Regions from separate parts of the Streptomyces sp. NPDC001606 genome, predicted to be linked through region 1. Evidence: riboswitches for the same ligand, from Rfam matches in the RefSeq annotation. Region 1 holds a riboswitch; each other region holds the start of a gene.
What was found. A riboswitch is a leader RNA that binds a small molecule or an ion and turns the genes downstream of it on or off. The one in region 1 is predicted to bind cyclic di-AMP.
Positions count from the first base shown of each region.

Region 2: it holds a riboswitch for cyclic di-AMP, as region 1 does, so the genes downstream of both, ACWCV9_RS36710 (M23 family metallopeptidase) here and ACWCV9_RS28200 (transglycosylase family protein) in region 1, are expected to answer to the same signal.
Region 3: it holds a riboswitch for cyclic di-AMP, as region 1 does, so the genes downstream of both, ACWCV9_RS31985 (transglycosylase SLT domain-containing protein) here and ACWCV9_RS28200 (transglycosylase family protein) in region 1, are expected to answer to the same signal.

Region 1 is NZ_JBSFHC010000018.1:87,970-97,778, reverse strand. It holds gene ACWCV9_RS28215 (DUF501 domain-containing protein) at 1-363, opposite strand, end outside; gene ACWCV9_RS28210 (FtsB family cell division protein) at 460-936, opposite strand; gene eno (phosphopyruvate hydratase) at 1,092-2,372, opposite strand; gene ACWCV9_RS28200 (transglycosylase family protein) at 2,766-3,476, opposite strand; cyclic di-AMP (ydaO/yuaA leader) riboswitch at 3,480-3,652, opposite strand; gene ACWCV9_RS28195 (transglycosylase family protein) at 3,835-4,959, opposite strand; gene ACWCV9_RS28190 (cytochrome P450 family protein) at 5,138-6,418, opposite strand; gene ACWCV9_RS28185 (nucleoside triphosphate pyrophosphohydrolase) at 6,522-7,517, opposite strand; gene ACWCV9_RS28180 (SurA N-terminal domain-containing protein) at 7,623-8,276, opposite strand; gene ACWCV9_RS28175 (protein kinase domain-containing protein) at 8,447-9,809, opposite strand, start outside.
Region 2 is NZ_JBSFHC010000036.1:243-10,051, reverse strand. It holds gene lhgO (L-2-hydroxyglutarate oxidase) at 1-835, shown strand, start outside; gene trmB (tRNA (guanosine(46)-N7)-methyltransferase TrmB) at 1,006-1,833, shown strand; gene ACWCV9_RS36720 (PrsW family intramembrane metalloprotease) at 1,897-3,222, shown strand; gene ACWCV9_RS36715 (aldo/keto reductase) at 3,348-4,292, opposite strand; gene ACWCV9_RS36710 (M23 family metallopeptidase) at 4,366-5,397, opposite strand; cyclic di-AMP (ydaO/yuaA leader) riboswitch at 5,407-5,582, opposite strand; gene ACWCV9_RS36705 (PP2C family protein-serine/threonine phosphatase) at 5,841-7,034, opposite strand; tRNA gene ACWCV9_RS36700 (tRNA-Met) at 7,190-7,263, shown strand; gene ACWCV9_RS36695 (dihydrofolate reductase family protein) at 7,387-8,523, opposite strand; gene ACWCV9_RS36690 (MarR family winged helix-turn-helix transcriptional regulator) at 8,602-9,111, shown strand; gene ACWCV9_RS36685 (GTP cyclohydrolase II) at 9,206-9,809, shown strand, end outside.
Region 3 is NZ_JBSFHC010000023.1:9,489-19,297, forward strand. It holds gene ACWCV9_RS31970 (ABC transporter ATP-binding protein) at 1-239, opposite strand, end outside; gene ACWCV9_RS31975 (LolA family protein) at 318-1,517, opposite strand; gene ACWCV9_RS31980 (polyprenyl synthetase family protein) at 1,778-2,788, opposite strand; cyclic di-AMP (ydaO/yuaA leader) riboswitch at 3,321-3,500, shown strand; gene ACWCV9_RS31985 (transglycosylase SLT domain-containing protein) at 3,506-3,994, shown strand; gene ACWCV9_RS31990 (HAD family hydrolase) at 4,030-4,842, opposite strand; gene ACWCV9_RS31995 (FAD-dependent oxidoreductase) at 4,962-6,161, opposite strand; gene ACWCV9_RS32000 (carboxylate--amine ligase) at 6,211-7,455, opposite strand; gene fahA (fumarylacetoacetase) at 7,770-8,987, shown strand; gene ACWCV9_RS32010 (M56 family metallopeptidase) at 9,149-9,809, shown strand, end outside.

The sequences.
Region 1 (9,809 bases):
CGGGAAGCCCTGGAGCACCTCGATCTCGTCCCGGCGCCGGATGTAGTCCTCGTGCGCGGCCCGGTAGGCGGCGGCCAGCTCCGGGTCGCTCTGAAGACGCTCGGACATCTCCTTCATCACGCCGTTCGCCTCCAGCGTGCCGATGGCGGAGGACGCCTTGGGGCACGTCAGGTAGTACAGCGTCGGGAAGGGCGTGCCGTCGGGGAGCCGGGGAGCCGTCTCCACGACGTCCGGCTGACCGCACGGGCAGCGGTGCGCGATGGCCCGAAGGCCCCGCGGCGGGCGGCCCAGCTGCTGCTTGAAGGCCTCGACGTCCGCGTCGGTGGGCTCGGTGCGCGGAGTGGGCGGCGGAGGCGTTTCCATGACTGCTTTCGAAAGACTTTCTGTCGGTGGCCGGCCGAGGACGTGTCGTCGGTGGCCGGCCGATGGCCGAGGCTGCTGCTCAGCCGACGGTACCGGTCACTGGTCGGAGGCGTCGGACTTGTCGATCCCGTCCCAGACGTTCGCGTACCAGGGCCGGTGGGCGGCGCGCAGGTCGGTACGGGACTGCCGGGCCGCGCCGGGGTCGACCACCACGTACCCGGTCTCGCCGGGCATCACGTAGTGCAGCCGCCGCCGGATCTGCTGCTCGGCGTAGGAGTCGTCCTGCCAGCGCGCCTTGAGGTCGCGCAGCTGCTCCACGCGCTCGCGCGCCTGTTCCTGCTGCCGCTGGAGGTCGGAGATCTGGGCGCGCTGGGAGACGTACTGCCGCATCGGGTAGGCGAGGGCGACGATCAGCGAGCACAGCACCAGCGCGAGCAGCGCCGCCCGTCCGGTGAGCCGGGAGCGGCGGGCCTGCCGTTTGGTCTGGGAGCGGTAGACCCGGGCCGCCGTCTGCTCGCCGAGCAGCCGCAGCCTGGTCGCGGTGGAGAAACGGTCCCGGTCCTTCACGGCCATCTGGCGTACCGCCTCCCCTTGTCTGTCGCCTGCTGCTCGCACACGTGCGTACGTCCCCGGACACGGTACGGGACCGGGTACGGGGACGTACGTACGACTGGCGAGGACTTAGCCCCTACTGGCTCAGCCCTCTGCCGGCTCGGCTCTCTGCCGGCTCAGCCCTTGAAGCGCGGGAAGGCGCTGCGGCCGGCGTACACCGCGGCGTCGTCGAGGATCTCCTCGATGCGCAGCAGCTGGTTGTACTTGGCGACGCGCTCGGAGCGGGCCGGGGCGCCGGTCTTGATCTGGCCGCAGTTGGTGGCGACGGCCAGGTCGGCGATGGTGACGTCCTCGGTCTCGCCGGAGCGGTGGGACATCATGCACTTGAAGCCGTTGCGCTGGGCCAGCTCGACGGCGTCCAGGGTCTCGGTCAGCGAGCCGATCTGGTTGACCTTGACCAGCAGGGCGTTGGCGGTGCCCTCCTCGATGCCGCGGGCGAGGCGCTCGGGGTTGGTGACGAACAGGTCGTCGCCGACCAGCTGGACCTTGTCACCGAGCTTGTCGGTGATGGTCTTCCAGCCGTCCCAGTCGTCCTCGAACAGCGGGTCCTCGATGGAGACCAGCGGGTACGCCTCGACCAGCTCGGCGTAGTACTCGGTCATCTCGGCGGCCGAGCGGTTCTTGCCCTCGAAGACGTAGGAGCCGTCCTTGTAGAACTCGGACGCGGCCACGTCGAGGGCGAGGGCGATCTGCTCGCCGGGGGTGTAGCCGGCCTCCTTGATCGCCTCCAGGATGAGGTCCAGGGCCTCACGGTTGGAGCCGAGGTTCGGGGCGAAGCCGCCCTCGTCGCCGAGGCCGGTGGCCAGGCCCTTGTTCTTCAGCACCTTCTTCAGGGTGTGGTAGACCTCGGCACCCCAGCGCAGGGCCTCGGAGAAGGACTCCGCGCCGATCGGGGCGATCATGAACTCCTGGATGTCCACGTTGGAGTCGGCGTGCGAGCCGCCGTTCAGGATGTTCATCATCGGCACCGGCAGCAGGTGCGCGTTCGGGCCGCCCAGGTAGCGGAAGAGGGGGAGGTCGCTGGCCTCGGAGGCGGCGTGGGCGACGGCGAGGGAGACGCCGAGGATGGCGTTGGCGCCGAGGGAGCCCTTGTTGTCGGTGGCGTCCAGGTCGAACATGGCCTGGTCGATCAGGCGCTGCTCGGTGGCGTCGTAGCCGACCAGCTCGGGGCCGATCTGCTCGATGACGGCCAGGACGGCCTTCTCGACACCCTTGCCCTGGTAGCGGTTCGGGTCGCCGTCGCGGAGCTCGATGGCCTCGAAGGCGCCGGTCGAGGCGCCGGACGGGACGGCGGCACGACCCGTGCTGCCGTCGTCGAGGCCGACCTCGACCTCGACCGTGGGGTTGCCTCGGGAGTCCAGGATTTCCCGGGCTACGACGACGTCGATGGACGGCACGAGCATCTCCTTCTTGGATGTGACGCTGGAAGTTCGGGGCGGTCTGCCTTACGGCTGTGCCTTGCGACTAGAGCCTAACCGCCCCAGGGCCATCGGCCAGCCGACCGACCGGCCCGTGGACGGGGAAGGACACGCAGACGGTACCCATTGTTCACCGTCGGAACAAAGGGGGGTGCGGAAGAACAGCGGACGACGGCTCGGCAAAGAGCCCGGCCGGCCCGGAGCGGCCGGGGGCCGGTCATGGAAAAGCCCCGCCCCGGCGCGTACGGGGGAGAACGCGCCGGGGCGGGGGGCCCGCGGGGACGGGGGGTCGGCCCTCACCGGGGCTTCACTCGGCTGCGAGTGTGGGGGGCCCGGTGGTGAGGGCGCTGTGGCTCTGCGCGGGGCCGCAGGTCACTTCAGGTGCAGCTGCTGGCCCGGGTAGATCAGGTCGGCGTCCGTGACGATGTCCTTGTTCAGGTCGAACAGCTTCTTCCAGCCGCCCTGGACGTGGTGCTTCTCGGCGATGGTGCTGAGGGTGTCGCCCGCGACCACCTTGTACTCGCCGTCGCCCTTCTTGACCTTCTTGCCGGTCGGCGTGGTCACGGTCTTGCTCGGGGACGGGGTGGTGCGCTGGGTGGAGCGGGTGGCGGCCTGCCCGTCGGTGGAGCGGCTGGTGGTGCCGGTGCTCTTGGTCGTGGAGCCGGTGCTCTTGGTCGTGGAGCCGCCGGCCGGGGCGGAGCCGTTGTACGGCGTGCTCGTCAGGCCCGTGCCGCAGACCGGCCAGGCACCCTTGCCCTGCGCGGCGAGGACCTTCTCGGCGACGGAGATCTGCTGCGCCTTGCTGGCCTTGTCGGCGGTCGAGGCGTAGGCGGTGCCGCCGTACGCGGCCCAGGTGGAGGCGGAGAACTGAAGACCGCCGTAGAAGCCGTTGCCGGTGTTGATGGCCCAGTTGCCGCCGGACTCGCACTGGGCGACGGCGTCCCACTGGGAGGCGGTGGCGGCGGAGGCGTTGCCGGCCGCCATCAGCGGGGCGGCGACGGCGGCGCCGGCGACACCGGCGAGTGCGACGGCGCGGACGGCCTTGGACGGACGACGGTGCTTGCCCTTGCCGGAAAACAGCATGGATCATCCCCTCACCGACGCCTGCGAGGTGAGCTGTCGGGTTCGGGCCGGTTGAGTTGCCCGGCCGCACTCCGCTTGCGCGGGGCGCGGCTTCACCCCAAGCCGGTTCCGGCCTCAACGGCCGGTCACGGCACCTACCTTGGTTCCCCCGCTCCTGCCTGCGGCGCTCGAAGCGACGACTGTTCCCGGGTGGCCGCTGGCAGGATTCGGCGTTGCGACCGCCGGGGCTCGCGGTGGCGAGCGGTCCTGACCGTAGACACGCGATCGGCGGAATTTCAAAGACGATCAGGGCTTCTGAGACTCATCCCACACTTTCGCCAAAACGGACATTAGCGATCAAGCAGGGCGTCAACTGGCCCTAATTTACGCCCGTTTCGGTACCGACTTTCAGCGTCTGACCGGCACTGATGTCGTTCGGGTCGGACCCGATGGACTTCTGGTTCTCGGCGTAGAGGGCATGCCATCCGCCGTCGACCCCAAGGGAGTCCGCAATGGAGGTGAGAGAGTCCCCCGCGCGCACGGTGTAGGTGTCCGGCCGACGGGAGGCATGGCGGCCCGAAGCGGCGTCGTTCTGACCGTTTGTCACGTTTTCGTCCGCACTGTCCCCACGGTGACGCCCGCCACTGCTGAGCGAACCGGTGTCCACCAGGCTCCAGGAGCCGGCGCTCTGCTGGGTCGGGTCCGGATCGTCCGCTTCCGGCGTGTCCGGGGTGGAAGTGTCGCTTTCCTTGGGGTTCTGGCTGCCGGTCGGCGCGGAGGTGCCCGGCTTCGGGGTGCCGCTCGGGGTGGAGCCGTGCGCCTTGCCGTGGTGCGCGCCGGAATCCTTGCCCGTACCCGAGGAGGGGGTCGAGGCGGGGTCCTGGGTCGAGGTGGAGGGGCCGGAGGAGCCGGCGCCGCCGGAGCCGGTGCCGCTGTCCGTGCCGGAACCGGAACCGGACGGCGAGCCCGTCGAGTCCGCCGAGCCGGTCGAGCCCGTCGTCGGGTCGGACGGCGTACCCGCATCCGACGAGCCGGACGAACCGGAGCCGTCCGTGGAACCGGACGAGTCGCCCGTGCCGCCGGTGCCGCCGGAGCCGCCGACGCCCGTGTCGACGTCCACCGAGCCGGAGTTCGCGGTCAGCCCGGACAGCAGGGCGCAGGTGGCCCAGGGCGTGGTGCCCTTGTCGGCGAGGATCTTCTCGGCGACGGCGATCTGCTGCGAGCGGCTCGCCTGGTCGGGGCTGCTGGCGTAGCGCGTGCCGCCGTACTTGGCCCAGTCGTCCTGGGATATCTGGAGACCGCCGTAGTACCCGTTGCCGGTGTTCGCGCTCCAGGAGCCGCCGCTCTCGCACTCGGCGACCTTGTCCCAGGTGGTGCCGTCGGCCGCGTTGGCGCTCGCGGCGCCGAGGAGCGGGATCGCGATGGCGGAGCCGGTCACTCCGGCCGCGACGAGGAGGGCCGGAGCCTGACGGGGGCGACGGTGACGACCGTTCCCGGAGAGCATGCGGAAGCCTTTCGTGCGACAACAGGAGCGGCGTGGCGGTTGGTGCGGGGCGCCACGCTGATGGGTGAACGTATCGGCAACGATCACTTGTCACAAGTTCATGCCGCGCAGATCACGTGAAGATCACAGAGCTGATGGTGTGTCATCTCGCCCCGCGGGGTATCGGGGCGGCCGGTGTTCAGGCGCCCGGCGTGAACTCCACCGGCAGGGTGCGCAGGCCCCGCATGATGAGCCCGCCGCGCCAGCGCAGCTCGGCCGGATCGGCCGCGAGCCGCAGGTCGGGCAGGCGGGTGAACAGGGTCGCGAGCGCGCTCTGGCCCTCCAGCCGGGCGAGCGGGGCGCCCAGGCAGTAGTGGATGCCGTGGCCGTAGCCGAGGTGCTGGTTGTCCCGCCGGCCGAGGTCCAGCACATCCGGGTCGGCGAACCGCTCCGGGTCCCGGTCGGCGGCGGCGAGCACCACGAGCACCGGGTCGCCGGGGGCGATGTCCTGGCCGCCGATGGTCAGCGGCTCGGTGGCGAACCGCCAGGTGGCCAGCTCCACCGGGCCGTCGAAGCGCAGCAGCTCCTCGACACCGGTCTCCAGCAGATCCCGCTCGCCGCGGGCCAGGGACTCCTGGAGCCGGGTCCGCTGGCCGGGGTGGGTGAGCAGCGCGTAGGTGCCGTTGCCGATGAGGTTGACGGTCGTCTCGAACCCGGCGAACAGCAGGATGAACGCCATCGCCGCGGCCTCGTTCTCGGTGAGGTGCTCGCCGTGGTCGGAGGCGCGGATGAGACCGGAGATGAGGTCCTCGCCGGGCACCGGCTCCGCGGGCAGCGCCGCGCGCTTCTTGTGGATCAGCTCGGCGAGGTAGCCGCGCATCTTCTTGACGGACCGCGCGACCCCGCCCCGGGGGCCGCCGCCGTGCCGGATCATCATCCCCGCCCAGTCCCGGAAGTCGTCCTGGTCCTCGCGCGGGACACCGAGCAGGTCGCAGATGGCGTAGATGGGCAGCGGGAAGGCGAACTCGTGGATGAGGTCGGCCGAGCCCCGGGCCGCGAACCCGTCGATGAGGTGGTCGGTCAGCTCCTGCACCCGGGGCGCGAACTCGGCGACCCGGCGGGGCGTGAACGCCTTGCTCACCAGCCGGCGCAGCCGCGTGTGGTCCGGCGGGTCGATGTTCAGCAGATGCGTCATCAGCTCGGCCTTGCGCTCACCGGGGATACCGGTCTTCCCCTTGGCGTGCGCGGGCTCGTCGTGGTGCGCCGGGTTCTTGCTGAGCCGCTGGTCGGCGAGGGCCTGCTTGGCATCGGCGTACCGGGTGACCAACCAGGCCTCCACCCCGCTGGGCAACCGGGTCCACCGCACCGGCGCGTGCTCCCGCAGCCACGCGTAGGCGGGGTAGGGGTCGGCGGCGAACTCCCAGCTGAAGAGGGCGGGGGTCGCGTCGGGGGTGGTCGGGGGGTGGGGCAGCTCGGTCACCTCTCGACGGTATCCGGCTGCGCCCCCTTCCCCTCGCGCCTCCCCCTTGTTACGCCTTCTCCCCTAGTACGCCTTCTCCCCTTGTTGCACCTTCTCGTGCCTGTCAGGCCTTCTCCTCCGGCAGTCCCTCCGCCGCCCGTATCGCGTCCCGGTAGACCCGGGCCGCCGCGCGCAGGGCCGCCTCCGGGTCGGTGCCGTTCGCCTCGGCGTGGGCGGCCAGGGCGAGGAGTTCATAGCCGACGCCCTCGCCCGTGGGCAGCGGGACGTCCAGGCCGGCCGTGCGGGCGCGGGAGGCGAGCTTGGCGGCGAGGGCCAGGCCGGGCTGGCCGAGCGGGACGCCCTCGGTGACCGAGTCGCGCTGCTTCTCCTCGGCCTTGGTGCGCAGCCAGTGCGCCTTGACGTCCTCCGGCGTCTCGGCTTTCTCGTCGCCGAAGACATGCGGGTGGCGGTGGATCAGCTTGGCGACGATGCCGCCGGCCACGTCGTCGATGGAGAACGGCGCGTCCGGGTGCTCCTCGGCGATCCGGGAGTGGAAGACCACCTGGAGCAGGACGTCGCCCAGCTCCTCGCGCAGCTCCACCCGGTCCCCGGCCTCGATCGCCTCGACCAGCTCGTACATCTCCTCGATGCCGTGCTTGGCCAGGCCCTCGTGGGTCTGCCGGGAGGACCACGGGCACTCGGCCCGGATCTGGTCCATCACCTGGACGAGGTCGAGCACGCGCGCGCCCGGCAGGTCGTAGGAGGCGGGCAGGAGCTCCAGCTCCGGCATGGCGACACGGCCGGAGCCGGCCAGCCGGGCCAGGCCGTCGGTGAGCGCGGGCTCGCCCTCGCCGGTCGCCACGACCACCACCGTCCGCCCACCCGCACAGGCGTCGACCAGCTCCTGCGCGGTGGGGGCGGCCTCGGCCACCGCTATCCCCGCCTCCCGCAGATAGGGCAGCTGCGGGTGCGCGCCGTCCGCGCAGAGCACGGCGTCGGCGGCGTGCAGGGCCTGCCAGGCGGGCCAGGACAGCAGGCCGGGCGCGACCCGGTGGCTGGTGGTGAGCAGGACGACGCGACCGGGGTCGATGGTTTCGTTCACGATCCGAACGTAACCCACCGCGGAACCCGAGCGGATCCGGTTATCCACAGGGCGCCGGGATCCTGTGATCGTATGACCGACTGGTGGCCTTCCGCGGCTCCTCCGCGGCTCCTCCGCCGCGTCCTACGCCGTGAGCGGCTGTCCGCCCGACACCTCGGTGACCTCCCGCACCCAGGGCGTCTTCGCGTCCACCCGGCTGCTCTTCTGCACGTCCCAGGCGCCGTAGCGCGGGTTGAGGTCGACGTGGAGTTCCGCGGACGCCTTGGCCAGGGCCTTCCAGAAGGCGGGCTGGGAGGCGTCGGTGCCGAGCTTGGCGCCGAGCTTCTGCGCCTCCAGCCGGAGCCGCAGATTGTCGTCCAGGCGGGCCGGCGCGATGCCGTACTTCTGGAGCCAGGCCGTCTCCAGCCCCTTGGCGCCGCCCGCCTGCTGCTCCAGGCCGGTGCGCAGCTGCTGGAGCTCCTTGCGGGTGACCGTGACGCCCTCGTCCTGCGCGGCCCGGTGCAGCACCCGGTCGAGCACCATGTTGTGCAGGGTGTCCCGGGTGAGGCTGCTGGTGGAGGCGAGAACCTGCTGGTACTGGCTCTCGTCCGGCACCGCGGCCCGCTGTGCCCGGCGGACCTCGTTGACGCGGCTCTCCAGCTGGGCGACGGTGATCCGCTGTCCTCCGACGACGGCGGCCGCGCCCGGATGCGCATCGTTTCCGCAGGCGGTCAGGAGGGGCGCCGCGGCGGCGATCGCGGCGGTGAGGACGAGCGCGGTGCGACGGCGGCGGTGCAAGGAAACCTCCAAGGGGAGATTGTGCGACGGTGCACAAAGTCTTGCGGTGATCGATGGTAGGCAGCAGCACTGCTCCGGCCAACCCATTCGACCAACGATTCACCACGACTTCGGGCACCGAATCACCCGAGAAGGCTGGAACCAGCCGCACCGCCCGCGGAGACCAAGAACTAGCCGCGCACCTGTCCGAGCCACTGGAGGGTACGGCGGATGTCCGCGGCCAGCGGGTGGGCGGGGCCCCGGAGGCGCTCCACGTCCATCAGCAGGCGCGCGAGCGTCTCGTGCGCCGAGGGCCGGTCGCCGAGGGCGAGCAGCAGATGGCCGATGCGGCGGCGGACCTCGTGGGCGAGCTGCGGATCACCGGAGACGTACTGGTTCTCGTAGTACGGCAGCAGCGCGCGGTACTCGGCGAGCGCCGCCGCCGGCTCGCCCAGCTGCTCCAGGCACTGCGCGGCCTCGTAGCGGAAGCGCAGCGACTGCGGGTCGGCCTGGCCGGCCTCGGCGGCGCGTTCGTCGGCGAGCCGGCGCAGTTCGGGCAGTGCGCGCCGGTACTGGCCGTCGTCCATGAGCGTCGCGGCATACTGCTTGCGCAGTGTGCGGACGACCGGGGAGTGCTCGCCATGCTGTTCGGCGGCGGCGGGCAGGATCGCGCCCAGGATGTCCACGGCCTGGGTGATGCGCCCCTCCCCCAGCAGCCGCTTGACCTCGTCCACGGCGGCGGCGACATCGGGCTTGCCGGCCGCCGCGGGCGCCGGGGCCACCGGGGCGGGCTGCGGCGCGGGGGTCCGCGCGCGGTCCGGCCAGGGGGCGTGCGGGCGCAGGAAGGGCCGCGTGGGGTCCAGCGGCGCCCCGGTAGGGGTCCCACGCGCGGGCAGCAGCCGCTCCAGGTCCTCGTACACCTCCTGCGCGGACGCGGGCCGGTGCTGCGGGTCCTTGGCGAGCAGGCGCAGCACCAGGGTCTCGAGCGCCTCGGGGACCTCGGGGCGGATCCGGCGCACCGGCAGCGGGGGCTCGTACAGGTGCCGGTGCAGCACGCCCAGCGCCGTGGAGCCCACGAACGGCACGTCGCCGCTGAGCAGTTCGTGCATCAGCACACCGAGCGCGTACAGGTCGGTGTACGGGCCGACCGCGCCGCCCATCGCCTGCTCGGGCGCCATGTAGGCGGGCGAGCCGATCGGCGAGCCGGTGTGGGTCAGCCGGGTGGTGTCGGTGTCCATGACCGAGGCCACGCCGAGGTCAAGGACGGTGACCGTGCCGTCCTGCTTCACCATCACATTGCGCGGCTTGAGGTCCCGGTGGACGATCGGCACGGCGTGCACGGCGCTCAGCACGGCGCACAGTTGCGCGGCCACCGCGACCGTCCACTGCCACGGGTACGGGTCGTGCTCCGCGAGATGGTCGGACAGGTCGGCGCCGTCGACGTACTGCATGACGAGGAACAGCTCCTCGCCCTCGCTGCCCGCGTCGTGCACCGTGACCAGGCCCGGATGGTCGACCTGCGCGGTGACCCGGCACTCGCGCACGAACCGGCGG
Region 2 (9,809 bases), on a different contig from region 1:
GGGCCCCGCCCAGATCTCCGAGTACGAACCGGAGGTGCGCGGCCTGGCCGCCATACACGTCGGCACCACCGGCATCTGCGACTACGTCGAGGTCGCCCGCCATCTCGCGGCCGCCTCGGGCGCCGAGATCCGGTACGGCGCCGAGGTCGTCCAGGTGGACCGCCGGCCGGAGCGGGGCGTGGCCGTGCGCACCGCCGCCGGTGACGTCGTCCGCGCGCGCGTGCTGGTGAACTGCGCCGGGCTGCACTGCGACCGGCTCGCCCGGCTGACCGGGGACGACCCCGGGGTGCGCATCGTGCCGTTCCGCGGGGAGTACTACGAGCTGGCCCGGCCCGAGCTGGTGCGCGGCCTGGTCTATCCGGTGCCGGACCCGGCGTTCCCGTTCCTCGGGGTGCATCTGACCCGGGGCATCGACGGCGGCGTGCACATCGGCCCCAACGCGGTCCCCGCACTGGCCCGGGAGGGGTACGGCTGGGGGGTCGTCCGCCCCCGCGAGCTGGCCGGGACCGTGGCCTGGCCGGGCTCCTGGGTGATCGCCCGGCAGCACTGGCGGTACGGAGCGGGTGAGCTGCACCGGTCGGTGTCCAGGAGAGCCTTCCTGGAGGCGGTGCGCAGACTGCTGCCGGCGGTCGGGCGGGACGACCTGGTGCGGGCGCCCGCGGGAGTGCGCGCCCAGGCGGTGCTGCGGGACGGCACGCTGGTGGACGACTTCCTCATCCGCGAGGGGAGCCGCGCCGTGCATGTGCTGAACGCCCCGTCCCCGGCCGCCACCGCTTCCCTGCCGATCGGCAGAGAGGTCGGACGCCGGGCGCTGTCGATGCTCGGCTCGCTGTAGTGCCGTACGCGCACGGAACCGGCCGCGCCCCGCACCGACCCGGCCGCGCGCTGCACGGACCCGACCATTCCCCGCCCGGACCCGGCCGCTCCGTCCACGCACCCGACCGCTCCGGCCACGCGACCGGCCGCCGGGAGGCGCTCCCCGCGCGCCGTAAAATCGGAAGCACTGTGTCTGACTCCCTGAACGTCCCCGAAGCCCCCTCGTCGGCCGCCCACGCCCCCGGCGACTCCATCCGGCACACCCGGGCCAAGGGCGAGCCGCGGTTTCCCGACGGGCCCAAGGCCGACCCCGCCGGCTCGCACTTCGAGCGGCGGATCCGCAGCTTCCAGCCGCGGCGCAGCCGGGTGACGGCCGGGCAGGCCGACGCCCTCCAGCGGCTGTGGCCCCAGTGGGGGCTGGACATCGACGGACAGCGGATCATCGACCTCGCCGAGCTGTTCGGCAACGACAGGCCGGTCGTGCTGGAGATCGGGTTCGGGATGGGCGAGGCCACCGCGCAGATGGCCGCCGCCGACCCGGACACCAACATCCTCGCCATCGACGTGCACACCCCGGGCCAGGGCAACCTGCTGAACCTCGCCGACCAGAACGGGCTGTCCAACGTCCGGGTGGGCAACGGGGACGCGATCATCCTGCTCCGCGAGATGCTCCGGCCCGACTCCCTCGACGGGCTGCGCGTGTACTTCCCGGACCCGTGGCCCAAGAAGCGGCACCACAAGCGCCGGCTGATCCAGCCCGAGTTCCTGACGCTCGCCGCCGAGCGGCTGAAGCCCGGCGCGATCGTGCACTGCGCGACCGACTGGGAGCCGTACGCCGAGCAGATGCTCGAGGTGCTCAGCGCCCACCCGGCCTTCGAGAACACGCAGGCGGACGGCGGTTTCGCGCCCCGGCCCGCATTCCGGCCGCTGACCCGTTTCGAGGGGCAGGGGCTGGACAAGGGTCATGTGGTGAACGATCTGCTGTTCCGGCGCGTACCGCACGGCCAGGACGGATAAGTCCAGCAAGCAGGGGCGGAAACGCGCCGGCCCCTCGTCCCGCCGTCGTTAGGGTCGATGCCCGTGGCCACCAGTCCCCCGTACCCGACCTACCCCCTCAGCCCCGGCGGCGGCACCTTGCGCCATCCGCGCTGGTGGCAGCACCGGTGGGTGCGGTACGGAGCACTGATCACGCTGCTCGCGCTGTCCGGGCTGGTGATTCTCGCGCTGGTGCGCCGGCAGACCGGCACGGAAGGGTTCCTGGTCGGGCTCGGGCTGGCCGTGCTGCCCGTGCCCTGGCTCATATCCGCCTTCCGCTGGCTGGACCGGGTCGAGCCCGGCCCCTGGCGGAACCAGGTCTTCGCCTTCGCCTGGGGGGCCTGCGCGGCGGCGCTGATAGCCATCGTCGCCAACAGCTTCGCGACCCACTGGATAGCCACCGCCACCGCCGACCCGGCCGGCGCCGACACCCTCGGCGCGACGGTGATAGCGCCGATCGTCGAGGAGTCCGCGAAAGCCGCGGCCGTGCTGCTGGTCTTCCTCTTCCGCAGACGCGACTTCACCGGGATCGTGGACGGCGTGGTGATAGCCGGGACCACCGCGACCGGGTTCGCGTTCACCGAGAACATCCTCTACCTCGGTACGGCCTTCGGGACCGACCAGCTCACCGGCGACCGCGGCATCGCCTCCGTCACCGCCGCGACCTTCTTCGTGCGCATCGTGATGTCCCCGTTCGCGCACCCCCTGTTCACCACCCTCACCGGGCTCGGCTTCGGCGTCGCCGCGCTGTCCGGGGAGCGGCAGCGGGCCCGGCGCACCCTGGTGCCGCTCGGCGGGCTGCTGCTCGCGATGAGCATGCACGCCCTGTGGAACGGCTCCTCCACCTTCGGGCCGTACGGCTTCTTCGGCGTGTACGGCGGCTTCATGGTGCCCGTGTTCGCCCTGCTGGCCTGGCTGTCGATCTGGACGCGGCAGCGGGAGCTGCGGGTCGTGCGGGAGGAGCTGCCGGCGTATGTGTCGGCGGGGTGGCTGGGCCCGGGCGAGCCGTTCGCGCTCGGTTCGATGCGGGCGCGGCGGATGGCCCGGGACTACGCCCGGCACCACGCCGGGCGCCCGGCCGCCCGGGCGGTGGCGGAGTACGAGACGTACGCCACCTCGCTGGCGTCACTGCGGCGCCGGGGGCGCCGGGGCCGGGCCGGGGCCGACTTCGTCGTACGGGAGCGGGAGGTGCTGGAGGAGCTGTGGCGCCGCAGGGAGACGGCGCGTCCCGCGCTCGAGTACGCGGCCCGGGCCATCGCCCCGGCCCCGGCGTACTGGCCGCCGTACGCACACCCGGCGGCACCGAACCCCGCACACCCCGGGTACGCCGGGTACGCCGGGTATCCCGCATACAACCCCTACCGGATCTAGGGCCTTTCTTTCGGATCAGGTCGGCTGCGGCGCCGGCGCCTTCAGCCCGCGACGCCGGCAAGATCCGAAAGAGAGGCCCTAGGGGCCGGGATCGGCACCGCCGGGTCACACCGGAGCGCCCGGGATCAGGCCGACGCCTCGGTCAGCGTCGTGAGCTGCTCCTTCGTCAGGGTCAGGTCCGCCACCTCCGTCAGGGCCGGCAGCTGGGACACCGTACGGGCCGAGGCGATGGGGGCCGCCACCGTCGGCTGGGCGGCGAGCCAGGCCAGGGCGACCGTGGCGACCGGGGCCTCATGGGCGGCGGCGACCTCGTCGAGGGCGGCGAGGACCCGCCGGCCGCGCTCGGACTCCAGGTGCTTCGCGGCGGCTCCGGCGCGGGCGCTGTCGACCGTCGCACCGGGGCGGTACTTGCCGGTCAGGAAGCCGGAGGCGAGGGCGTAGTACGGGACCGCGGACAGGCCCTCGCGGGCGGCGAGGTCCTGGAGGTCACCCTCGTAGGTGTCGCGGGAGACCAGGTTGTAGTGGGGCTGGACGGCGACATAGCGGGCCAGGCCCTCGCGGGCGGAGAAGTCCAGGGAGGCCTGAAGGCGCTCGGCGCCGATGTTGGAGGCGGCGATGTGCCGGACCTTGCCCGCCTTCACCAGCTCGTCCAGGGCGCCGATGATCTCCTCGACCGGCACCTCGGGCTGGTCGTAGTGGGTGTAGTACAGGTCGATGTAGTCGGTGCCGAGACGGCGCAGGGAGGCGTCGGCGGCGGCCTTGATGGTGGCCGCGGACAGGCCCTGGAACTCGGGGTGCTGACTGACCTTGGTGGCGATGACGACGTTGTCGCGGTTGCCGCGGGCCTTCAGCCACGCGCCGATGATCGTCTCCGACTCGCCGCCCTTGTTGCCCTCGGCCCAGGCCGAGTAGACGTCCGCGGTGTCGATGAAGTTGCCGCCGGCGGCCGTGTAGGCGTCGAGGACGGCGAAGGAGGTGTCCTCGTCGGCGGTCCAGCCGAAGACGTTGCCGCCGAGGGCGAGCGGGAAGACCTCGAGGTCGGAAGAGCCGAGTGTGCGCAGTGAAGTCATGATCAATACCAACGCCGGCGGGAGGAAGCTCATTCCTCCGCCGGCGCCGTGTTCACCCGGAAAGCCGGGCCTGTCAGGGGTTGAGGCCCTTGTCGCGCAGCCAGGCCATGGGGTCGATGGCGGTGGGCTGGCCGTCCGGGTGGACCTCCAGGTGCAGGTGCGGGCCGGTGACGTTGCCGGTCGCGCCGACGCGGCCGATGACGTCGCCGGTGTTCACCTGCTGGCCGACCGAGACGTTGATCGAGGACTGGTGGCAGTACCAGAGCTGGGTGCCGTCGTCGAGGGTGATGACCGTGCGGTAGCCGTAGGCACCGGCCCAGCCCGCCTCGGTGACCTTGCCGGCGTGCACCGACTTGATGAGGGTGCCGGTGGGGGCGGCGAAGTCCAGGCCGGTGTGGTAGCCGGAGGACCACATGGAGCCGGGCTGCCCGAAGGTGCCGGTGATCGTGTAGGACACGACCGGCAGCGAGTACTGCTTGGCCAGCTCGGCCAGGCGCTTGGCCTCGGCCTCCTTCTTGGCGTCGGCCTCCGCCTTCTGCTTGGCGGCGGCGGCCTTGGCGGCGGCGGCCTGCTCGGCCTTGGCGGCCGCGGCGGCGGTCTGCTTCTCGGAGGCGGCGAGCGCGGCGATGGTGGCCTTGCTGTCGGCCTGCCCCTTCTGCTGCTCGGCCTGGGCCATGATCCGGTTGCGCAGGGCCTCGCCCGCGCCACCGCTCTGCCCGGCCTCGGCCGAGGCCACACCGACGTTGCCGAGCGTGCCGGTGGCGTCCTTGGGGGCGTCGGCGGAGTCGCCGCCGAAGAGGTGCTCGACGGAGTCCAGGTCCGGCATGGAGACGGAGACCGGCACCTTGCCGGGGTTGGCGCTGGCCATGCCGCCCGCGCCGACGGCGGCCATCACACCGACACCGAGGACGGTGGAGCTGCGCGCGAAGCCGCCGCGCTGCTTGGCGACGCGGTGCCGGCCGCGGACCGGAGCGACGGACTCCGCAGTGGGGTTCCACTCCTCCCAGGGGCCGTCCTCGGCGGCGGGGGAGCCGTATCCGAAGGTGTCCGTCTCGCGCTGAGCGGGTATGAACGGGGCTTCTGGGGCAGGCCGGTTGGACGCCACGCGGGCGCGCTCCTTTCCTTCCTCCGCCTACCGGGTTAGCTGACGGGTTCGGAGCAGGAAGGTCTCCTACGCGCGTAAACCGATCGTGGGCCGAGTCCGCTCAGCAAGTCCACGACGGTGTCCGCGTGATTCACCCCAAGGTGGTGGTTCCCCGGTTCCCTTACGGGATTCGGCGCGTGCGCACGGAGCCGCCTCTTGTGACGGCTGGGACGACCGCGCTGCGTTATCGAACGTTAATAGACCTTGCGGTTACTTTCCAAGCCCGTCCAGCTTGATCGTTAACCTTTTATGCCGGCACTTAAGGGTCACAAGACCTGCAAACCGGGCGAGTTGACGGCAGCTCGGCCACCGTTCAGGAGTCACAGCGTTTTTGATGGTGACTCAGATGTTATGCGCACGGAGTCGCCCGGTCACTCACCGTGAGGCCCCCTGCGGGGAGACCCTCAGGGGTGCCGTACGGCGAGCAGCGCCATGTCATCCGCCATCCCGCCCCCGGAGTGCCTGCGCACCTCGTCCGCGAGCCGCCCGAGCAGCGCGCCCGGACCGGCGAAGGTACGGCCGGCGAGCCGCCGCTCGGGGTCGTAGAACCGGCCGTGGGCGTCCCGGGCCTCGGACAGCCCGTCGGTGTAGAGCAGCAGGGTGGCCCCGCCCGGAAAGGCCGCCTCCAGCACCCGGTCCGGCCACTGCCCGAGATCGCCCATGCCGAGCGGCAGCGCGGGCTCGGGCCCGGCCAGTGTGCGCACCGCGCCGTCGGCGTACAGCAGCAGCGGCGGCGGATGGCCGCGGTTGACGACCCGGACGAGCCCCTCGCCGTGCGGAAGTTCGGCCAGTACGGCGGTGGTGAACCCCTCGAAGGCGTCGATACCGTCCCGCCGGGCGCCCTCACGGGCCAGCGCCCGCTCCAGCCGCTGCGCCACCTCCTCCAGCGTGGCCTCCTGCTCGGCCGCCTCCCGGAACGCGCCGATCACCACGGCGACCGCAGCGACGGCACCCAGCCCCTTGCCCCGCACATCCCCGACGATCAGCCGGACGCCGTACGGGCTGTCCTGCACCGCGTACAGGTCGCCGCCGATGGACGCGTCCTGCCGGGCCGCCTCGTAACGGGCGGCGATCCGGAAACCGCCGATCCGCGCCGCGGGCTCCGGCAGTACGGCCCGCTGGGCGGCCTCGGCGATCTCCCGGGCGGAGGCCAGCCGCCGGTCCCCCAGGCGGACGACCCGGTTGATGGCGCCGGCCAGCACGGCGACGCTGGCCACGGTGACCAGATCGGTGACCGTGGCCACGGCCGGACGGGCACCGCCCTGCGCATGCACGGCGTAGGTGGCGGCGAGCGCCGCGAGGCCGGTCAGCGCGGTGCTGCGCAGCGAACTGAGCGGGGCCGCGATCAGCGCGGCGGCGGTGAAGAAGGGGACGGCGGTGAAGTCCCTCGGCGTCAGCAGACCGTAGAGGACTCCGCAGAAGATCAGCAGGGCGGGCAGGCCCCGGGCCAGGGCGCGGGCGCTCGGACGGCGCGGCGCGAGCGGGGAAGGGCGCACGGGGACGGGCCGGTCGCCGTGGCCCGGCTCGGGCACCGGGTCGCCGGGGAGCCGGCCGCCCGCCCTGGCGTACGGGCTCTCCTCCACCTCACCAGGGCGCACCGTGTCTCTCCCGCATGTCCGACGTACCTCCAGATTTGCGGGCCCGGCAGGGCCGGGCGACCCCGGTGGGCCGACCGGATGAGCCCACCCGACGGACCCGCCGTAAACCGATTCGCGCGGGACCCCACGGATGACGTACACTGAAGTCACAACGACGCGGGGTGGAGCAGCTCGGTAGCTCGCTGGGCTCATAACCCAGAGGTCGCAGGTTCAAATCCTGTCCCCGCTACTGAAACTCAGGGCCGGAAATCAGCAATGGTTTCCGGCCCTGAGTGTTTCCCGGAGCGTGTACGGCCCACAGGGCGCCCCCGCAGGGGCGCCGACCTGTTTCAGCGGGGCGAGCGGCCGGGAGTCAGCCGGCCAACAGATGAAAGTTCGGCGCCTTGGCGACCGCCTCCAGCTCGGGGACGACCACGACCTCCACTCCCCCCGCACCGAGCAGCCCGGCCCCGTCGGCCGCCGCCACGAAGGTGTCCGGCTCCCGCCAGGCGGTGACCACCCGGCGCACCCCCGCCCCGAGGATCAGCTCCGCACAGGGCGCCGGCCGCGACGCCCGCCGCGCACAGGGCTCCAGGCTGCTGTAGACCGTGGCACCGGGCAGCCGCGGATCGGCCGGATCCAGCTTCGCCAGCGCCGCCTCCTCCGCGTGGACCACCGCGTCGCCGCCCTCCCGGGAGTGGCCACGGGCCAGCTCGGTGCCGTCCGCGGCGACCACCACCGCGCCCACGCTGAACGCGGTCTCCGAGGGCGGACACTGGGCGGCCAGCTCACAGGCGGTGCGCAGCCAGTGCCGGTCGGCGGCGGTGGCGGCCGCACCGGTGCCGGGGGCGGTGGGCTCGTACCGCATGAGGACGACGTCCTCGATCCGGCGCGTCTCGGTGAGCCGCAGCCGGCCCGGCTGATAGCCGCCGGGGCCGAACAGCCGCGGGGCCGCCGGGTCACCGACGAAGAGCGGGGCGAGGACCAGCTGGAGTTCGTCGGCGAGACCCTGCTGGAGCAGCTGGGTGTGCACCTGACCGCCGCCCTCGACCATCAGCCGCCGCACACCGCGCACCTCGTACAGGTGCTCCAGCAGCAGCCGCCAGTCGAGGCCGGGGCCGAGCGCGACGACCTCGGCCGTGCCGCCGAGGAGGCCGGCGGCCCGCTCGGCGCCCCGGTCGGTGGTGTAGACGACCTTGTCGCCACCGGTGTGCCAGAAGTTCGCCCCCGGGTCGAGATCGCCGGAGGCGGTGACGGTCACCTTCAGCGGGTACTCCGGCCGACCCGCCGCGACCCGGGCCGCGCGCCGCTCGGCGGAGTTCACCAGCAGGCGCGGATTGTCGGCGCGGATGGTGCCGGCGCCGATCAGAATGGCGTCCACGGAGGCCCGTACCGCGTCGACCCGGTCGAAGTCGGCCGGGCTGGACAGCAGCAGCCGGTCGGGACCGGTGTCGTCCAGATAGCCGTCCAGGGAGACGGCGGCGGACAACAGCACGTACGGGTACGACATCGGCGCGCTCTCCCTGCGAGAACTTTCCCCCACCAAGACCTTCTTGGTTCAAGTTTGAAACAAACTTACACTGGCACCATGACGACCCGCTGGCTCACCCCCGAGGAGCAGCGCGCGTGGCGCGCGTATCTCGCCGCGAAGACCCTCCTCGAGGACGCGATCGACCGACGGCTCCAGCAGGACGCGGGCATGCCCCACCTGTTCTACTCCGTGCTGGCCTATCTGTCCGAGGTACCCGACCGCCGGCTGCGGATGACCGACCTCGCCGAACGGCTGAAGATCACCCGCAGCAGGCTGACCTACGCCGTGACCCGGCTGGAACGGGACGGGCTGGTACGCCGGGAGGACTGCCGCTGGGACAAGCGCAGCCAGCTCGCGGTCCTGACCGACGAGGGGATGACCGTCCTGGAGCGTACGGCACCCGGGCACGTCGAGACCGTGCGGTCCACACTGTTCGACCGGCTCACCCCGGAGCAGGTGGGGCAGCTGGAGGCGATCTGTACCGGGATCACCCGCGGCCTCCAGGGCGACGACGCCGAGCCCGGGGCGGAGGACGTCCCCTGGCGGCGCCGCTCCTCCTGTTCCTGATATTCCGATTGCTTTAAGTTTGAAGCATGGGATAGGGTCCACCGCGTAACGCTGCTTCAAATCTGAAGCACATGTCCGTGCCCGGAGGACCCGCATGTCCGACTTCCCTGCCGCCACGCCGCGCGCCCGCGTCCGGGTACCGCTGCGCTTCCACGACGGTTACGCCGTCGACGCCGAGCTGGTCACCTTCCACGGCCTCACCGACGGCCAGGAGCATGTCGCCGTCGTCCTCGGCGAGCCCGGCCCCGTACCGCTGGTGCGGCTGCACTCCGAGTGCCTGACCGGGGACGTCTTCGGCTCCGCCCGCTGCGACTGCGGGCCCCAGCTGCGCGAGGCCGTCGAGCGCATCGCCGACCGCGGCGGAGTGCTGCTCTACCTCCGCCAGGAGGGCCGCGGCATCGGCCTCTACAACAAGCTCGACGCGTACGCCCTTCAGGACCAGGGCCTCGACACCTACGCCGCGAACGCCGCCCTCGGCCTGCCGGAGGACGCCCGCGACTACACGGCCGCCGCGCAGATGCTGGCCGCCCTCGGCATCGACGAGCTGGACCTGCTGTCCAACAACCCTGACAAGGCCGAGCAGTTGCGCTCGCTGGGCACCATGGTCCGCGACCGGGTGCCGACCGGCGTCTTCACCACGGACCACAACGTCCGCTATCTGCGCGCGAAGGTCCTCCAGACGCAGCACACGCTGCCGC
Region 3 (9,809 bases), on a different contig from region 1:
ATGGTGGTGGTCTTGCCGGAGCCGTTCGGGCCGAGGAAGCCGAAGACGCTGCCCGCCGGGACGGTCAGGTCCAGGCCGTCGACGGCGAGCTGTCCGCCGCGGTAGCGCTTGGTGAGGCCGCGGGTGGCGATGGCATACGGCGGGGCGTCCTCCACGGCGTGCGGGTCCGGGACAGGCGGGTCAGCGGCGCGTGGGTCCGTGTCCCCTGAAGCGCGCAGGTCCTGTGACGGCTCGCCCATCGGCTCCCCCTCGTCCCGTGCCCGCCCGGGGAGGCGAAGGCCGCCTCCCCGGGGCCCGGCCCCGCCCCCCGGCAGGGCCTACTTGCCCTCGTTGGCCGCCTTCACCAGGGCCTCCTTGGTCACCGCTCCGGCGTACACCTTGCCGTCGTCGGTGATCAGCGCGTTGACCAGGCGGGTGGAGAAGACCGTGCCCTTGCCGAACTTCCCGGAGACCTGGTCGCCGAGCGTGCCGAGGAAGCCGCCGAGGTCACCGCCCTTGGCGCCGGTGGGCAGGCCGCCCTTGGCACCGGTGTCGAAGGTGGCGACGGACGACCAGCCCTTGCCCAGCACCTCGGCCGGATCGAACCCCCGGGCGAAGTCCCGGCCCGCCGGAGCGTGCTCGCGGGCCTTGTGGCCCTGCTTGTCCTCGGTGACCTTCGCGCCCTTGGGCGGGGTGAAGTCGAAGGCGGCGGCGGCCGGCTTGGCGAAGGAGACCTGGGTGAAGCCCACGTCGACGACGGCGGCGCCGCCGCTCTTCGGGGTCAGCGTGAACTTCAGCGGCAGGCCCGTCTTCGCGTCGACGGCGATGCTGATCGCGCCGACCGTGGTGCCCGACTGCCTGGGCTTGATCAGCAGCTTGTAGGCGTCCCGCCCGGCGACCTGCGCGGTGCCGTCGACGGTGACGGACGTGGTGTCGTCCACCGCCTTCAGGGCCTGGTCGGCGAAGTCCTTGGGCGTGGCCGGCGGCTCGCCCGCGCGCTCCCCGTGCCGGGCGCCGTCAGCGGCCTTGGTGCTGTGGTGGACCTGGTTGCTCCGGCTGTCGTACCCCCAGACGTCCCGGCCGTTGTGGATGATGCTGTACTCGGCGCCGGTCTCCAGCAGCGACAGCTTCTGCCGGTCGGGGCCGTCGGCGGCGACGCGCAGCGTGTGCGTGCCGGAGACCAGCTCGGTGAGCTTGGCCTGCGGGTCGGCGGAGGAGCCGTCGCCCTTGCCCGCGCCGGAGGCGAGGCTGTTCTCCAGGCCGCCGAGGTTCGGCAGGCCGAGGTCGGTGCTGATCTTCACGGTGCCGGACAGCTGCTGCACGTCCGACTTGGCGATCTTCTCGATGAGCTGCTGTGCGGTGACCCGGGGCAGGTCCGGGTCGCCGGAGTTGGCGAGCGCCGGGACCAGCCCGATGGTGGCCGCCGCCACTCCCACCACCGCGACCGGCACGGCGTACCGGGCGGCCTTGCGTCGGCCGGAGCGCGCGTCCTCGTCCCGCGCAGCGCTCGGTGCGTCGTCGGATTCGTACGGTGCCATGTGTGCCTTACCTCCGTCGTCGGCGGCGGCTGTCCTCACGCTGGTCCACCTGAGCCGCCATTCTCACCCGAATCGGTGAGGAGTGGTGATTTCCGTGGTTTCCATCTCACCAAATCGGCCATGAGAAAGCGTCAGACCTCGGAGCCAACTCCATGTACGCCTGGGGTATGACATGGAGGCGCTGCGACCGCTTCGAACCCGTAGGGGTCGGGCCCGCACAGGGCTCGGACAGGGCCCGCACGGCATCCGCCGAACGGGCGTCAGCCGGCGCGGTGGACCACCGCGTCGCACAGCTCCAGCAGCGCCGCCTTGGCGTCGCACTCCCGCAGCGGCGACAGCGCGGCCCGCGCCTCCTCCGCGTACCGCACCGTGTCCCGGCGGGCCTGCTCCAGCGCGGGGTGGGCGCGCAGCGCGGTCAGCACCTCGGCGTGCCGGGCGTCGTCGCTGAGGTCGGAGTCGAGCAGCTCGCACAGCGCGATGTCCTCGGGCAGACCCAGCCGGGCCGCCCGCTCGCGCAGCCGGAGCACGGGAAGGGTCGGAATGCCCTCGCGCAGGTCGGTGCCCGGGGTCTTGCCGGACTCGTGCGAGTCGGAGGCGATGTCCAGGACGTCGTCGGCGAGCTGGAAAGCGACCCCGAGCCGCTCGCCGTACTGGGTGAGGACGTCGACGACCGTCTCGTCGGCGCCGGACATCATCGCGCCGAACCGGCAGGAGACCGCCACCAGCGAGCCCGTCTTGCCGGCGAGCACGTCCAGGTAGTGCTCGACCGGGTCACGGCCGTCCGAGGGACCGGCCGTCTCCAGGATCTGGCCGGTGACCAGCCGTTCGAACGCGAGGGCCTGGACCCGGACCGCCTCGGGGCCCAGGTCGGCGAGGATCTGGGAGGCCCGGGCGAAGAGGAAGTCGCCGGTGAGGACCGCGACGGAGTTGCCCCAGCGGGTGTTGGCGCTGTCCACGCCGCGCCGCACGGCGGCCTCGTCCATGACGTCGTCGTGGTACAGCGTGGCCAGATGGGTCAGCTCGACGACGACGGCCGACGGCACCACGCCCGGGGCGTAGGGGTCGCCGAACTGCGCCGCGAGCATGACGAGCAGTGGCCGGAACCGCTTCCCGCCGGCTCGTACGAGGTGCTGTGCGGCCTCCGTGATGAACGGGACCTCGCTCTTGGTGGCCTCGAGCAAGCCTTCCTCGACAGCCGTCAATCCGGCCTGGACATCGGCTTCCAGAGCCTGGTCCCGCACGCTCAGCCCGAACGGCCCGACGACGGTCACGAGGGGTCTCCTGTCTGCTGGTGTCTGCTGGCGATTACACGGTTTGTCGATAGGTCGCTGCCATCACTCGAGTCAGCGTATCCGGTCCTGTTTCGATCACCGATAGCGCCCACCGGTCCAGCCCGGTCGGCATCGGATCATGATCACTAAGGTTTCGATCGGATGGTAAGAACGGACATCTATCGACTTAACAGAACTCCATGTGCCTTGTCGCGCCCTGCGGGCAACTCCATTACATCCATTACACCCATTACATCCAATGAATACCTTGAATCCCTCATGTCCGTTTTGGAATGACTTGCTATTCCGTGAATTGGGTCACGCGGCCAGTCCCGGGCACCCCTCCCTCGCAGGCCCGCTTCCTCCTTGTTCTGCAAGCGAGTTGAGCATTGGCAACCGCAAAGGATCAAGTACCCCATATGGCGCAGACCAAGGTCAAATAGTGCGTTGTGTGAATCCAGTACTTGTTCCCGACATGTGCTCTCGCATACGTTCCGGGCCGTCGGGCGGACGCCGAATCCTGCCGCCGCCCGCATACCCATCCACGAACCCATTCGTACGGCAGGAGCGGGGGACCCAGGTAAGCCGCCGGACCGGAAGGCACACGCCGCACCGGCCCGGCTAGGGGTGAAGCCATGCCTCCTCCAGGGCACGGCCGGGCACCTCCCCGCCCGAACCCGACAGCTCACCTCGCAGGCGCCGGAGAGGAACGCCCCCATGTCTGCTGCCGCTCAGCCCCGCCGTCCCCGCACCAACCGCCTGGTCCGCGCGCTCGCCGTCGCCGGCACCGGCGTCGCCGTCCTCGCCCTGCCGCTCATCGGCGCCACCACCGCGTCCGCCGCCACCGGCACGACCGCCACGGCCTCCACCACGCTCGCCGGGTACCCGAACAACCTCGACGGCTGGATCCGCGAGTCGCTCGCGATCATGGCCCAGAAGGGCATTCCGGGCACCTACAACGGCATCTACCGCAACGTCATGCGGGAGTCCTCCGGCAACCCGAACGCCATCAACCTCTGGGACTCCAACGCCGCCGCGGGCATCCCGTCCAAGGGTCTGCTCCAGGTCATCGACCCGACCTTCCAGGCCTACCACGTGGCCGGCACCTCCTTCGACCCCTACGACCCGGTCGCGAACATCACGGCCGCCTGCAACTACGCCGCCGCGCGGTACGGGTCCATCGACAACGTCTTCGGCGCGTACTGAGGTCCCCGACCGGCCGGTGCCTACTGAAGAACCGGTCAGTCGGTAGGGAAGAGTCTTTCGAGGACGACGGCGATGCCGTCGTCCTCGTTCGACAGGGTGACCTCGTCGGCCACCGCCTTCAGTTCCGGATGGGCGTTGGCCATGGCGACCCCGTGCCCGGCCCACTCGAACATCGGGACGTCGTTGGGCATGTCCCCGAACGCCAGCGCCCGGTCGGCGCCGGTGCCGAGCCGCTCAGCGGCCAGCGCCAGCCCGGTCGCCTTGGTCACCCCGCGCGGCTGTAGCTCCACCATGCCCGGGCCCGACATGGTGACCGTCGCCAGCGACCCCACCACCGCGCGCGCGGTGGCCGCCAGCTCGTCGTCCGACAGGGTGGCGTGGCGCAGCAGCACCTTGCTGATGGGCGCGGACCACAGGTCGTCGCGCCGGCCGACCCGGACCGCGGGCAGGGCCGGATGCGGCATCCGGTACCCGGGCTCGATGAGCGTGAGCCCGTCCACCCCGTCCTGGTCGACGGCGGCGAAGACCTGTCCCACCTCCGCCTCGATCTTGCCGAGTGCCGTCTCGGCCAGCTCCCGGTCCAGCCGTACCGACCACACCAGACGGCCGGCCCCGGCGTCGTAGACCTGCGCGCCCTGCCCGCACACCGCGAGCCCCGTGCAGCCGAGCACGGCCAGCAGGGACCGTACCCGCGGGGCCGGGCGGCCCGTGACCACCAGATGCCGGGCACCGGCCCGCGCCGCCCGCGCGAGCGCGGCGAGCGACCGGTCGGAGACGGTGTCGTCACCGCGCAGCAGGGTTCCGTCCAGGTCGGTGGCGATGAGTGAATATGCGGGGGAGGGTGCCATGATCAGAGAATACGGACACCACGCCCCGCCGACTCATCTGTCACAGCGCGCACTTGTGTGCTGATCACCCCCAACTGGTGTGTGTCTTCCCGCCGATGACGCACCGCGTCGGCCAGAACTCAGCCGTGGGCCGCGGCCAGGTGCTTCGCCAGGCGCGGGGAGGCGAAGTCCGTACCGCACACGAAGCGCATCACCGGGCCGTACGAGGACGCCGCCGGCAGGCCGGTGAAGTACAGGCCGGGTACGGAGGAGACGAAGCCGGCACCGAGCTTGGGCGTGCCCCGGCTGAGCGCGAGCCGGGTGCGCAGCTCATGGCCGAGGAAGTCCATCGCCGCGATGTCGACGCGGTAGCCGGTCGCGGCGATGACATGGTCGGCGGTGAGCCGCTCGGTACGGCCGCCGTGGGTGCGGACGGTGAGGACGGGGGTGCCGTCCGGCGCCTCGGCGCTCACCACCCGCTGCACCTCCCGCACCTGCACGGCGCTCTCGAAGCGCTCGCGCAGCCACCAGGCGCCGAGCGGGCCGAGGACCCGCCGGACCAGGTAGTGGCGGGTGGCCTCGGGCAGGTGGCGGTAGGGCTGCGCGTGGTAGCTGAGCGCCCACAGCGACCAGGCGCGGCCGAACGGGGACTCGGGGCGCAGCTTCGGCTGGTCCCAGGGCGGGGCGCCGAAGGCGACCCGGCCGCGGCCGCGCGCGACCACGCGCACCCGTGCGCCCGCCTCGGCGGCGAGCGCCGCCGTCTCCAGCGCGGACTGGCCGGCGCCGATCACGATCAGCTCCTTGCCGGCGAAGCGGCCGAGGTCGTGGTGCTGGGAGCTGTGCGAGACCGGGCCCGCCGGGGCGGGGCCGCCGGCCGCCGCACCGGCCAGTTCCGGGGGCAGATGCGCCAGCCCGGACAGGCCGGTGGCGACGACGACCGCGCGCGCGGTGAACAACTCCCCCGAGTCCAGCTTCAGTTCGAAGCCTCCGCTCCTGTCCCGGTCCACGGAGACGACCCGCACTCGCTCCAGGTCGGGGACCAGCCGCTGCTGGAACCACTCGCCATAGGCGATGAACGTCTCCGCCGGGATGATGTCCTCGTCGGTCACCAGGCGGCGGATCCCGGCCGCGTCGCAGTAGTCGCCCAGGGTGTGGCCGGACTGCGGGCAGTGGAAGCTGGAGGCGGCGGGGGTCGATTTCAGGAGCATGCCCTCGGGCATGTGGTCACGCCAGCTGACCATGGGGTCGCCGAAGACCCGGGCGGGGATGCCGCGCGCCCGTAGATGGGCGGCGGTGGACAGGCCGAACGGCCCCGCCCCGATGACTGCAACCGGTCGCATCACGAAGTCCCTCCCCAGGACGCGGTGCGCCACCCCTCGGTGGCCTTGCCTACTTCGTGGAGGTGCTGCCGCCGCGGCGGTTGGTCCGCCACAGCTGATAGAGGTGCTTCGCGCCCGGGCGCACGAAGCGGGCGAGCATCGTGAGGAACGGCAGCGGGTCGTCGCCCGCGAACCAGGCCAGTTCGGTCCCGCTCGCCCTCGCCGGTGCGTGCGGCGTCGTATAGCCGCTGCGGCGGTAGGCGAGGAGGGCGGGCAGGTCGATGTTCTCCACGATGTAACGGTGGCCGGTGCGCTGTTCCCCCTCCGGAACGGTGCGGCCGGTCAGGTCCAGGTGCATCGCGCGGACGACGTCCACCCCCGACTCGCTCTCGAAGAGCCGGAACTGGGCGCCCATGCGCGGGTTGAAGTCGAGGAGCTTGTACTGTCCGTCGCGCCGGTCGAAGCGCAGGTCGAGGTCGATGATGCCGCTGAAGCCGATCTGTTTGATGAAACGGGTGGCGAGGTCGGAGAGTTCCGGGTTGTCGACGACGTACGCGTTCGCCGTCATGCCCGCGTGCGGCGGCCAGGAGCGGACCTTCACCCCGGTGAACAGCGCGAGCGGGGCGGAGTCCCGGTCGAAGCAGGCGTGCACGATCCAGTCCTCGGCCTCCTCGCGCGGCAGATACTCCTGGAGGACCACTCCGGGGTCGTCGCCCCAGTCGCGGGCGAGGCCGAGCAGGCCCGCGCGGGTGGCGATCCGCGTGGTGCCGTTCACCGCGGGGCGTTCACGGCGGACGAACGCCTCGCGGTTCTTGGCCACCACCGGGAAACGGGCCGTGTCGGCGAAGGCGGCGATGTCGTCGTACGAGCGCGGGAACGCGGTCTGCGGGCACGCGACACCGTGTTCCACGCACAGTTCGTGCAGTCCCTGTTTGCTGGCGAGCCGGCGGGGCAGCGCGGGGTCCACGCGCGGGAAGAGGAAGGAGCCGGCCAGCTCGTGCTGGTGCTCGGCGATCAGTACGGCGGCCTCCTCGTCCGTCGGGACCAGCACCGCCGGGCGGCCGATCCGGCGGCCGATGCGCAGCAGGCCCTCGACCAGGTGGCCGGGGTCCTCCGCGCCCGTCGTCGGCCAGACGAACGCCTTCTTCAGATAGCGCGAGGCGGCGGCCGGCGTGTACGCGTCCTCGGTGACGGCGTACATGGGCACCCCCAGCCGGCCCAGGCTGCGGATGGCCCCCACACCGCCGTGGTGCAGCGGATAGTCGCCGAACTTGACGATCAGTCCCGGTACGTCACGGTCGACCTCGAACGGCATGCCGACGGCGGTCTTGGCCACGGGTCCCCCCACGTGTCCCCCCAACGGAACGGACCCACCCCGTCCGTGTCCCAAAGGACGCTAAGCCGGAATTGCCCGCTCCGACAAGGGTCATTCGGACATTGCGAACCCTTTAGACATTGTGCGAGCAACCTTTCGAGCGGTGCGCCGAGCGTCGTACCGCGCGCGGACGCCACCGCCGTGCCGGGAGGCCTGGGGCTCTGCCCAAGACATGCCACCCGGCCGTAACGTGTGGCGCAACCACATGGAACGCATCGCCATGCATGGCGCGGATGAGAGTGAGGCAGCACCACATGCCCCCCTTCGACGTCCCCGAGGGCGACCCCTTCGGCCCGCACAACCTTCCCTATGGCGTGTTCTCGCCCTCCGGCAGCACGGAGCGAAGGGTCGGTGTCCGGCTCGGGGACCACGTCCTCGACGCGGGCGCCGCGGCCGCCGCGCTCGGCTCGCCGTACCACTCCCTGCTCGCCCGTCCCACCCTCAACCCGCTGCTGGCCGCCGGCCGCACCACCTGGTCGGACGTACGGCGCGCCCTCACCTCCTGGATCACGGACCCCGTCCACCAGGAGGCGATCGAGCCGCTGTTCCACCCGCTGTCCGAGGTCACCCTGCACCTGCCCGTCGAGGTGGCGGACTACGTCGACTTCTACGCCTCGGAGAACCACGCCAGGAACGTCGGCCAGATCTTCCGCCCGGACGCCGAGGACTCCCTCACGCCCAACTGGAAGCACCTGCCGATCGGCTACCACGGCCGCTCCGGCACGATCGTCGTCTCGGACACGGACGTCGTACGGCCCTCCGGGCAGCGCAAGGGTCCCGGTGACCCGGCACCCGTCTTCGGACCGTCGGTCCGGCTGGACATCGAGGCCGAGGTCGGGTTCGTCGTGGGCATGCCCTCCGAGCTGGGCCGGCCGGTCGCACTGGCCGACTTCGAGGACCATGTCTTCGGCCTCTGCCTGCTGAACGACTGGTCCGCGCGGGACATCCAGGCCTGGGAGTACGTCCCGCTCGGCCCGTTCCTCGGCAAGTCCTTCGCGACCTCCGTGTCGGCGTGGATCACCCCGCTGGAGGCGCTGGAACACGCGCGCGTGGCGCCGCCGGAGCGCACGCACCCGCTGCTGCCCTACCTGGACGACTCGGCGCCCGGCATCGAGCCCGGCGGCTACGACCTGCGGATGTCCGTCTCGATCAACGGCCATGTCGTCTCCGAACCCCCCTTCTCCACCATGTACTGGACCGCCGCCCAGCAGCTGGCCCACATGACGGTCAACGGCGCCTCGCTGCGCACCGGCGACCTGTACGGCTCCGGCACGGTCAGCGGGCCCGAGGAGCGCCAGCGCGGCTCCCTGCTGGAACTGACCTGGAACGGCCGCGACCCCCTCGAACTCCCCGACGGCAAGCGGGCGTTCCTGGAGGACGGCGACGTGGTGACCCTGTCCGCGTGGGCCCCGGGCCCGGACGGCACCCGGGTGGGCCTCGGCGACGTCACCGGGCGGATCGTGGCGGGCTGAGGCACCGGCCGGCCCACGGGCGGCGGCGGTTCGTCCCGGGCACCTGACGTGTGCCGCGTGTCCCGTCATACTGACGGGACACGCACCACCCAGCGGCGCGCGTCCCCGCGCGCCGCCGCCGATATCCGCACACCTCTCCGACCAGGAACCGGAGCCCCGGCATGACCGTCTGCCTGCTCCTGCTGAGTGTCGTCGCGCTGACGGCGGCCGTCCCGGCACCGCGCGCGCTGACCCGCGCCGGCTGGCCCGAGCGGGAACCCGTGGTCGCGTTGTGGGTGTGGCAGTGCCTGGTCGCCACCGTCCTGCTGTGCTGTCTGACGGCACTGGTGCTGGGCGCGGCGGCCGTCTTCCACACCGTCCGCGACCGGGTGTTCGCGCCGGCGCCGCCCTCCGTCACCGCCGCCTACGACCTCTCCGCCGCCCCCGTGTGGGCCACCGCGCTGACCGTCGTGCTGGCCTGCGGGGCCGCCTGGACGACCGCGATGCTCGCCCGGGAGCTGGTCGAGGCCCGTCGCAGCCGCGACCAGGCCCGGGCGCAACTGCGCGAACGCGCCCCCGAGCTGCCGGCCGGGCTGCCCGCGGCGCGCGGTCCGATGCTGGTGCTGGAGGACGAGTACCCGGACGCCTGGTGGATGCCCGGGCACCCGGCTCAGCTCGTCGTCACCACGGGGGCGCTGCACCGGCTCACCGACCACCAGCTGGACGCCGTCCTGACCCACGAGCGGGGTCACGCCCGCGCCCACCACGACTGGCTGCTGCATCTGTCCACCGCGCTCGCCACCGGCTTTCCGCGCGTGCCGCTCTTCGCCCACTTCTGCGACC